DNA from 3 places in the Mesorhizobium sp. RSR565B genome. Region 2 is predicted to be linked to each of the others. Evidence: predicted binding sites of a transcription regulator. Region 2 holds the regulator's gene; each other region holds the start of a gene.

Region 1 (3,277 bases), 4.6 Mb from region 2:
GCTGCGCCTGTTGTGGCTGCCTTTGACATAGACATGCGGGCCGGTGCCGGCATCGCAGGGCTTGAGATAGAAGAAGAATTTCAGCATCCGCCAGTCGTCGAGATCGAAATGATATTTGCCGAGCGAGGCAAGGTTCTTGTCGGCGTCGGAAGCCTCGCCGGTCGGAAAGCTCCACCAGACACGCGTGGTGATCAGCTTTGCCTGCCCGCCCAGATAGTGCTGGGCGATGTCGAGCAGCAGCGGGTCGTTCTGGATGGCGAGTGCCGCCTTGCAGCCGAGGATGCGCTCGAAATAGTGTCCGCTGAGCAAAGAGCGGCCGAACCGCTTCTCGGCTTCTGCGTGTTCTCCGGGCATGAATTCGAGCCGGCGGTCGAAATTGCCGAAGCACGGCGTGCTCTGAGCAAAGCTGGCGATCTCTTCGTGGATTGCCTGCGGAAGGACCAGTCCGGAGAACAGGCCATCGGTGCGCAGCGCCGCGACGATCGACTTGAGGTCGACGCCCCTGAACATCGTCGCTCCGGCACTCTGCGCGGGGCGCGCGGCTTTGGCGCCAAGCCAGTGCAGCTTGCGCGCCGGCATGGTGCGGGCAAGCACGAACATCGGCAGCCATGCGGGATTTTCGCGCAGGTCGGACAGATAGGTCGGGATACGCACCGCGATGCGGCGGAGCAGGCTGCCGTTGCGGGCAATGGCTTCCAGACTGGGGGCGCCGGATTTGTCAGGGGACGAAAGGTTCATCGGGGTCCTCAGATATGAACGGCAGCAACGACGACGCGGCGCTTGCTTACCGCTCCGGCACTACCCAAACCCCGATATCCCGCATCAACGGAATGCTAATCCCGCGTCAGCTTTTGTGCAATGCACAATAGCTTTTTGCGGCGAAAAAGAGGGATGGTGCTGCGACCGTGCCAATGCGGATGAGACGCCGACGCTGCCCCTCATCCGCCCTTCGGGCACCCTTCTCCCTGGGAACGGGAAAAGGGAGAAACATCACTTCTTCGGCGCCAGCCAGATTTCGGCGTCGAGCCGCCTGGTGGCGAGACCGCGCGCAAGGGCTTCGGCGCTGTGCGCGTTCTTCGACAGGGCAGCGGCCTGGCGCTTGCTGATGACCAGCCCTTCGGCCAGCGCCCGGTTGCCCGAAAACACCCGTGACAGGAACGGCGTGCGGCTGCCGCGCGCACGGCAAAAGCGCGCCGGCATGGTTTGCCGCGCCGTGTGAGCGACAACGTCGTCGATCCAGCCCTCCGCCAGCCTTGCGCCGGGTTCCAGAAACAGCAGCCAGTCACCCTTCGCCTGCCTGATTCCCGCGGCAATGCCGCCGGCCACGAAGTGGCAGCCGGCATGATCGGCAACCCGATGCGTCTGGTCGGTCGAGCCGGTGTCGCAGACGATGACATCGCGCACCACGCCCTCGACCGCGCCGCCGATCAACGAGGCGAGCGTGCGGGCAAGGCCTTCTTCGTCATCCCGGGTTTCGATGAGAACGCTGAGCATTTTTAGCCGAATAGCGGAAAGCCCGGCGCAGCGCCAGTTTTGCATGGCCCAACGAAAAAGTTCTTGCTTTGTTCTCATCAGCGAAATAGGATTATTTTCATGAACAGAGCTATTCGACAGCCAGCCGACAGTCCTTGGGAAAGGGCCAAAATGGAACATATCGTGCGTGCGGACATTGCTGCTTTCGGAGCAGGGCGAGCCGAGATGGCCAATGCGATGATCGAACAGAGCGGCATGCGCGTCCGTCCGGATCGCAACCGCGGCCGTTCCGCGGGCATCAACCCGTCCGGCCGGTTCGAGCCGGTCAGCCGGCATGTGTTCGACGACGGCTGGAATTCGCTGGAGGAATTGCCGCCGTTCAAGACCGAAGTGCAGGTCGAGAAGCCGCGCACCATCATCACCCGCAACGAATCGCCCGACATTTCCTTCGACCGCTCGATCAACCCCTATCGCGGCTGCGAGCATGGCTGCGTCTATTGTTTCGCCCGGCCGACGCATTCCTTCATGGGCCTGTCGCCGGGGCTGGATTTCGAAGCGAAGCTGTTTGCCAAGCCGGATGCGGCGCGGCTGCTCGACAAGGAACTGTCGAAGGATGGCTATCAGCCGCGCACCATCGCCATCGGCACCAACACCGATCCCTACCAGCCGATCGAGAAACAATACCGGATTATGCGCGAGATCCTCGAAGTGCTGGAGGCGCGCGGCCATCCGGTCGGCATCGTCACCAAATCCCATCTGGTGACGCGCGACATCGACATCTTGTCGCGCATGGCCGAACGCGGGCTGGCCAAGGTGGCGCTGTCGGTGACGACGATGGACCGCATGCTGGCGCGCACCATGGAGCCACGCGCGTCGACGCCGACCAAGCGCCTCGAGGCGATCCGGCAGCTTTCCGATGCCGGCATCCCGGCCTCTGTCATGGTGGCGCCGATCATCCCCGGCCTGACCGACCAGGAGATGGAGCGTATCCTCGATTCGGCACGCGCCGCAGGCGCCCGCGAGGCCGGCTATGTGATCCTGCGCCTGCCGCTCGAGGTGGCGCCGATCTTCAAGGACTGGCTGCTGCGCCATTATCCCGACCGCTACCGGCACGTGATGTCGCTGATCCGTTCGATGCGCGACGGCAAGGACTATGATTCGGAATGGGGCAAGCGGATGAAAGGCGCCGGCCCCTATGCCTGGCAGATCGGCCGGCGCTTCGAGATCACGGCCAAGCGGCTCGGCCTCAACGCCGAGCGGCGCACGCTCCGAACCGACCAGTTTGTAGCCGCCGCCAAGGCGACCGAGCAGCTGATGCTGCTCTGAAAGTAGCGCCTGCCCTGCCCTCGTGGTTGGCAGGCGACCCAAGAATCCCGTCCGGCCTGTCCCCCGGCCTGCAGACGGTGCCCTCCCGGTCTTGCCCCACTCGACCCTGGAGGGACTTGCGGAGAATCGGAGCCGATGCGAACCTCGCCGCAACATGGCTCGCGCGCGTTCCGATTCTCCGCTTCTTTTAGAAATCGTCGAAAAGCCCGACTTCTCCTTCGAGACGAAGGCGATGGCTGAAGGCCTTTGGCCGGTGGCAGGCATGGACGAGGCCGGCCGCGGTCCGCTGGCGGGGCCGGTGGTGGCGGCGGCGGTGATCCTCGATCCCGCCAACATTCCCGACGGGCTAGACGATTCCAAACGGCTCAACCATTTGCAGCGCGAGGCGCTGTTCCTGAAAATCCTGGGGTCAGCGCTCGGCGTGTCGATGGCCTCGGTCAGCGCCGAAGGCATTGACGGCAGCAATATCCTCAAGGCC
Region 2 (3,277 bases):
GTCAAGAAATATGCAGCAGTGGCAGCACTCGTCTCCATCGCCGCCTATCTCGTCATTTCAGGCATCGTGGTCGCCGCCGAGCGCAGTTTCATCATGCTAGCGGTCATGCTGGTCGCGGTACTCTTCGATCGTGCCGCGCTCACCATGCGCAATCTGGCGATCTCCGCCATTGCCGTCATCCTGGTGTCGCCGCACGAGGTGGTCGGTCCCAGCTTCCAGATGTCGTTTGCCGCCACAGCCGCCCTTGTCGGCGCCTATGCCGGCTGGGCCGATTACCGCGCCGACAAGGTGAGAACGCCGCTGGCAAAGCGCTCCTTCGTCGGCTTCCTGTCGCGAAAATTCGCGCTGGCCATGGGCGGCCTCGCCATGACCTCGATCATCGCCGGCAGTGCAACCTTGCTGTTCGCCATCTGGCATTTTCAGCGTGTGTCGCCGCTCAGCCTGATCGCCAATCTGGCCGTGATGCCGATTGTTTCGTTGATCGTCATGCCCTTTGCCGTGCTCAGCGCACTGGCGATGCCGTTCGGCGCCGACGGGCCGTTCCTCTATGTGATGGGCAAGGGTCTGATGGCGATGATCGCTATATCGGCCTGGATTTCCGAGCGCTCGCCGGTCGACGCCGTCGGGCTGATCTCCATCCGCTCGGTGCTGTTGGTGGCAGTCGCCCTCGTCATCGCCACCATGGCCACCACCTGGCTCAGGCTGGCGGCCGTGCCTTTCGCGCTGGCCGGCCTGTTGACGGTGCCGCAGGTGCTTACGCCCGACGTGCTCATATCCGAGGACGCACATTTGGTGGCCATGCCGATCGGTGGCGGCGAACTCGCCCTCAACCGCGAACGCTCCAACGAATTCACCACGGACAATTGGAAACGGGCGCTGCGGGCCGAAACCATTGTCCCGCCCGAGATTTTCGAGGCAACAGATACGCGGTTCGATCTCGATCCGCTCGATCTGCCGCCCGGCTCGCCCTTCTATTGCACCGGCGATCTCTGTATCGCTCGACACCCTTCCGGAGCCATTGTAGCTCTTGCGAAAGACCGCAAGACGGCGCGGCCGGCCTGTGCCTTCGCGAGCCTGATCGTCATCGATGACGCCACCGCCTACAATCCGTGCCGCGACCCGCTGGTCCTGGTCGTGACGAAGAAACAGCTGGCCCGCGACGGCAGCGCCGCCGTCTTCTTCGATCCGCAATCGGCAGCGGCAGCGCCAACCATCCGGTTCGCCGTCGACAAGCCGTATCGCCCCTGGCAGGAGCAACGCCGCTTCTCCCGCGACGCGCGCGGCCTGCCGCCTTACAACCAGCGTGAAAAGTACAAACCCAAGCCGGCTCAGTAGCGCCGGATCAATCCGACAAGCTTGCCCTGCACCTTCACCCTGTCCGGTCCAAAAATGCGGGTCTCGTAGGCCGGGTTGGCGGCTTCCAGGGCGATCGAGGCGCCCTTGCGGCGGAAGCGTTTCAGGGTCGCTTCCTCATCGTCGACCAACGCCACCACGATCTCGCCGGGGCTGGCTGTGTCGGCATTGCGGATGATGACCGTGTCGCCATCGAAAATGCCGGCCTCGATCATCGAATCGCCCTTGACCTCGAGCGCGTAGTGTTCACCGCCCATGATCATGTCGGGCGGCACCGAGATCGAATGGGTCTGATGCTGGATGGCGTCGATCGGCACGCCGGCGGCGATGCGTCCCATCACCGGGATTGAAATCGAGGAAACGGCATCGTCATTGCCGGCAGACATCGAACGCGACGGCGAGCCCGGCCTGATCTGGCGGCCGAGACCGCCTTGGCCCATCCCGCCTTGTCCCTGGCCGCCTTGCCCTTGGCCGGCTTGACCAAGACTGCCCTGAATGACGCTCGGCGAAAACTTCCTCGCCGCGTTGAGGCCTGGTGCGATCGAGTCGGGTAGCCGCAGCACTTCCAGCGCGCGCGCCCGGTTCGGCAGCCGGCGAATGAAACCGCGCTCCTCAAGCGCTGTGATCAGTCGGTGGATGCCGGACTTGGAGGCGAGGTCGAGCGCTTCCTTCATCTCGTCGAAGGACGGCGGGATTCCGCTCTCCTTCAGGCGTTCATGGATGAACATCAGAAGCTCATGTTGTTTGCGCGTCAGCATCGCGGCCCCCAAGGGTTCTGAAACCAGAATCAGAAAAAACAAACCCAGAACAAACACTATCTGTTCCAGTTGTGTTCCGCAACCTTTTAAAGTTTAATGAATGTGTTGACGTTTTGTTCAGCGTAACGTTCGGCGCTGCGAGCGCCGCCTGCGCCCAGTTGCCAGCAACGGGGTGAAACGAAGACAAGTGGCCTGCGTCGTCGGCTACGATCGCCGCTTCCTTTTCGGACGGGGCTGCGCAGCATCCGCGCCGGGTTCGCTCTGGGCATAGACCCGCAGCGTGTAGCCGATGTGAGCGGTCATCAGAGTTTTCGCACGTTCGACGTCGCGATCGAGGGCCGCTTCCATCAGGGCGGTATGGTGTTCGATCGCCACGGCGTCGCGCAGGGCCGCCACGGCCTTCCGGTGCCCATCCGTGCGGCCGGCGGCGGCGCGCAGCGTCGGGGCCAAACCCAGAAAGCGGTGATGGCGATGCAATTGGTCGGAAATCGTTGCATTGAAGCGCAGCAGCCAGCTGGATGTCGCGGCACTGAGCAGCGCCGCATGGAAGGCCTCGTGTTTTTCGTACCACGCGTCGACCGCATCATCCGATGGATCGTCGAGAACAGACCCGCACCGTGAGAGACGATAGTGGGCGGCAACGACCGCGTCTTCCCACTCGCGGTCGCCCTTCTCGACCGATTCCACCAGCAGGGGCAGTTCGACCACCAGCCGCGCACGCGCCAAATCCTCGAGCTCCGCCCGAGAGACGGGAGCGACCGCAAACCCGCGGTTGCTGATGGCGGTCACAAGCCGTTCCGCCTCCAGCCGCGACAGCGCCTCGCGCAACGGCGTCCAGCCGATGCCGTAGGTGTTGCGCAGCGTGCTCAGCTTCAACGGCGCGGCAGGCGCCAGCCGGGTCGCAAGAATATCGCGCCTGAGCAGGCGATAGGCCACTTCCGTCTTCGAGGTCTGCTCGTCATCCAGCATCGTGATCCATCAGACATAAACGCTCGGCTGAGTATTATATATCAAAGCCTTTCAATGGGTGAATTATATATAATGTTTGACAGCTCAAGGGCGACCACTCAAGATCGCCGGCATGTTTGGGCGGGCAGGCTCCGCCGCGCGCGTTTGTCCATGGAGGGGCGCCGGATCATGATGACACCCGATCTCGCTGCAATCGA
Region 3 (3,277 bases), 2.7 Mb from region 2:
GCGCGACCCTCCTGGTCGAGCGACTTCATTTCCTCGGCGATGTCGCGGCGGTTGATGAGGCCGAAATGCTCGACGAGTTGGAAGGCGATGCCACGGCCGATGCCGGCGATCTGCTCGGCATTCTTCAAGTCGACCAGCGGCTTCAGCAAGGATTCGATCTGGAAATTGACGAAGCGCTCGGCGCGCGCGGCGACCTTGTCGCGGGCGGGACCGGTCAACTGCTCGTCGGCCAAAAGCACCAGGCGCGGCTTCAGCGCGTCCTCGCCGGCAACCAGCGTGCCGATCGGCGCGCCGATCCAGCGCAGCGTGCCGTCGGAGCCGAGCGCAAGGTCGCCATTGGCGCAGGCGCCGAAGCGTTCGGCACGTGCCTCGAACTCGGCGGCCAGCGCTTTTTGCGCTGCCGTACGCACGGCCTTGGCGTCTTCGCCGCCGGCGCTCTGATCGGCGGTGAAGCGGAACCCTTGCAACTCGCCGACATGATGGCCTTCGACAAGGACGGTTCCGGTAGGACTGATTTCGGCTTCAGGCATTGTATTTTCTCTAAGGCGCCGCATGAGGACGGAAGTCCTGCGGTCTACAAACCGTTTCGTCAACCGCTCATGCAGCGCATCCGACAATCTGTCTTCGATTTCGCGCGTCTTTTCCCGCCAGTGTGCCTGATCGGCCAGCCAGCCCGGCCGGTTGGACACGAATGTCCAGGTGCGGATCTGCGCAATGCGGTGCGACAGCGTGTCGATGTCCCCCTCGGTCGTATCGGCGCGGCGCACCTGCTCGGCCATGTAGTTCTCGTCGACATGGCCGTGTTTGGCGAGGTCGGTGTAGATAGAAGCGATCAGGTCGGAGTGCTGGGCCGGCGCGATCTTGCGGTAGTCCGGCAACGCGCAGGCTTCCCACAGCAGCGCCACGCGCTTGGCATTGGTAGCCAGCGCGCGGATGTCCTCGTCGCGGGAGAGATGTTCGAGCGCCTGCGCATCGACCGCCGGCAGCGCCCGCGTCAGGCCTTCGACCGGCGCGTTGGTTTCGATCGAGCGCTTCAGCGCGTCGAGGCTGGCGAAGTCGAAATGCGCGGTGCGCCATTGCAGCACCTTCACCGGATCGAACTCGTGCCCCTCGATGCGCTTGACCAGTTCCTCGTCCAGCGGATCGACCTGGCCGGTGACGCCGAAGGTGCCGTCGCGCAGATGCCGGCCGGCGCGGCCGGCGATCTGGCCGAGCTCGGCCGCAGTCAGGTTGCGGTACTGGTAGCCGTCGAATTTGCGGTTCTGGGCGAAGGCGACATGATCGAGATCAAGGTTGAGGCCCATGCCGATGGCGTCGGTGGCGACGAGATAGTCGACGTCGCCTGCCTGGAACATTGCCACCTGGGCGTTGCGGGTGCGGGGCGACAGCGCGCCGAGCACGACTGCCGCTCCTCCTTGCTGGCGGCGGATCAGCTCAGCGATGGCATAGACCTCGTCGGCGGAGAAGGCGACGATGGCCGTACGCCGCGGCAGGCGGGTCAATTTCTTCGAACCGGCATAGGCCAAGTGCGACAGGCGAGGGCGCGTCACCACCGAGACGCCTCTCAGCAGCTTTTGCAGGATGCCATGCATGGTGGCCGCGCCGAGCAGCAGCGTTTCCTGGCGGCCGCGCAGGTGCAGGATACGGTCGGTGAAGATGTGGCCGCGCTCGAGGTCGCCGGCGAGCTGCACCTCGTCGATGGCGACGAAGGCAACGTCGGTCTCGCGCGGCATGGCTTCGACGGTGCAGACCGAATATTTCGCGCCGGGCGGCTGGATTTTTTCCTCGCCGGTGATGAGCGCCACCTTGTGGGCGCCGACCTTTTCGCAGACGCGGGCATAGACCTCGCGCGCCAGAAGGCGGAGCGGCAGGCCGATAATGCCGCTCTCATGCGCCACCATGCGCTCGATGGCGAGATGGGTCTTGCCGGTGTTGGTCGGACCCAGCACGGCAGTCACGTCGCGGCCCGACAGGATCAGCGGCTCGGTGTGTTTCGGCTGGATGTTCATCGGCCTGGAGATGAGGCTTTCTGCATCGTGTTGTCGGGAGCGCGCCTCGCGTGGCGCGTATGACAGGCGACACATAGGGATTTCAGGCGCGAAGCGAAAGCGGAATGTTCCGGCCGGCAATCCCACGGTTCGTCTTTGAGGTCTCAATTAACAGTTGGAACGAGTCTGGAACGAATCGGCGACGAATCAGTGACTCCGGTAGATTCAGCTTTTGTTCACGGCTACATGTGGATTTTGCGAGCCTGAGTCTCACCATATGCTGAATCGCGGAAACTGGCCCGATTCCTGCAAGGCGACCATTGGCGTTAACCTTTGCCGGCGGGGCATCGTCGTGATCCGATACGCCTCGGCCAACATTATGAAATTGTTGAATTTTCTTAATCGGCCTTAACCATTTGCCGGTGATTTTCGGCCTTGGTCGTTAACGTTGCGCTCAAAGCCGGAACGAATCGGCTATGAATCAGCGATGGCGGGATTTTCCTGGTTTGTTCACCCCAACATGTTGTGTTATCCACAGCTTGTCCACCGAGAATTCACAGCTTGCGAACCGGGTTTTGCACAGGGCGCCTGGAAATCGTTAATCTTTGCGTGCCGGAACGGGTCAATGTCTAGCGCGCAGCCCGGGAACATCGCCGGCCGGCGATGAAAAAACGGGCCATAAGCCGGCCCGTCCTACCGGGCGAAATGCTGTCGTTCAGGCGAAATACTGGCCGCCATTGGCTGTGATGGTCGAACCGGTGATGAAGCCGGCGTCTTCGGAAGCGAGGAAGACGACGCAACGCGCGATCTCTTCCGGTTCGCCGAGGCGGCCGACCGGAATCTGCGGGATGATGCGTTCATTCAGCACCTTCTCGTCGATCGCCTTGACCATCTCGGTGGCGATGTAGCCGGGGCAGATGACATTGACTGTGATGCCCGCGCGCGCGCCCTCCTGCGCCAGCGCCTTCGAGAAGCCGATGTCGCCGGCCTTTGCGGCGGAATAGTTGACCTGGCCGGCCTGGCCTTTCTGGCCGTTGATGGAGGAAATGGTGATGACGCGGCCGAATTTGCGGTCGCGCATGCCGCCCCACAGCGGATGCGTCATGTTGAAGACCCCAGACAGATTGGTGTCGATGACTTCCTTCCACTGCTCGCGCGTCAGCTTGTGGAACATGGCGTCGCGGGTAATGCCGGCATTGTTGACCAGCACCGAGACCGGGCCGAGATCGGCCTCGACCTGTTTGATTCCGGCGGCACAGGCGTCGTAGTCGGCGACCGACCATTTGTAG

What was found. The regulator LexA, encoded in region 2, represses DNA repair genes until DNA is damaged. The targets are predictions, from matches to a motif close to TGTTCNNNNTGTGTTCNG.
Region 1: the regulator LexA is predicted to act here: its motif matches at 1,553-1,570, upstream of ACYG9R_RS04175 (PA0069 family radical SAM protein).
Region 3: the regulator LexA is predicted to act here: its motif matches at 2,165-2,182, upstream of ACYG9R_RS13565 (helicase-related protein).

The regions. Positions count from the first base shown of each region.
Region 1 is NZ_JBTTIE010000001.1:831,237-834,513, forward strand. It holds gene ACYG9R_RS04165 (hypothetical protein) at 1-738, opposite strand, end outside; gene ACYG9R_RS04170 (glycosyltransferase) at 991-1,494, opposite strand; gene ACYG9R_RS04175 (PA0069 family radical SAM protein) at 1,645-2,799, shown strand; gene ACYG9R_RS04180 (ribonuclease HII) at 2,954-3,277, shown strand, end outside.
Region 2 is NZ_JBTTIE010000001.1:5,472,760-5,476,036, reverse strand. It holds gene ACYG9R_RS26365 (ComEC/Rec2 family competence protein) at 1-1,335, shown strand, start outside; gene lexA (transcriptional repressor LexA) at 1,329-2,111, opposite strand; gene ACYG9R_RS26355 (GntR family transcriptional regulator) at 2,316-3,080, opposite strand; gene kynU (kynureninase) at 3,249-3,277, shown strand, end outside.
Region 3 is NZ_JBTTIE010000001.1:2,790,469-2,793,745, forward strand. It holds gene ACYG9R_RS13565 (helicase-related protein) at 1-2,009, opposite strand, end outside; gene phbB (acetoacetyl-CoA reductase) at 2,704-3,277, opposite strand, start outside.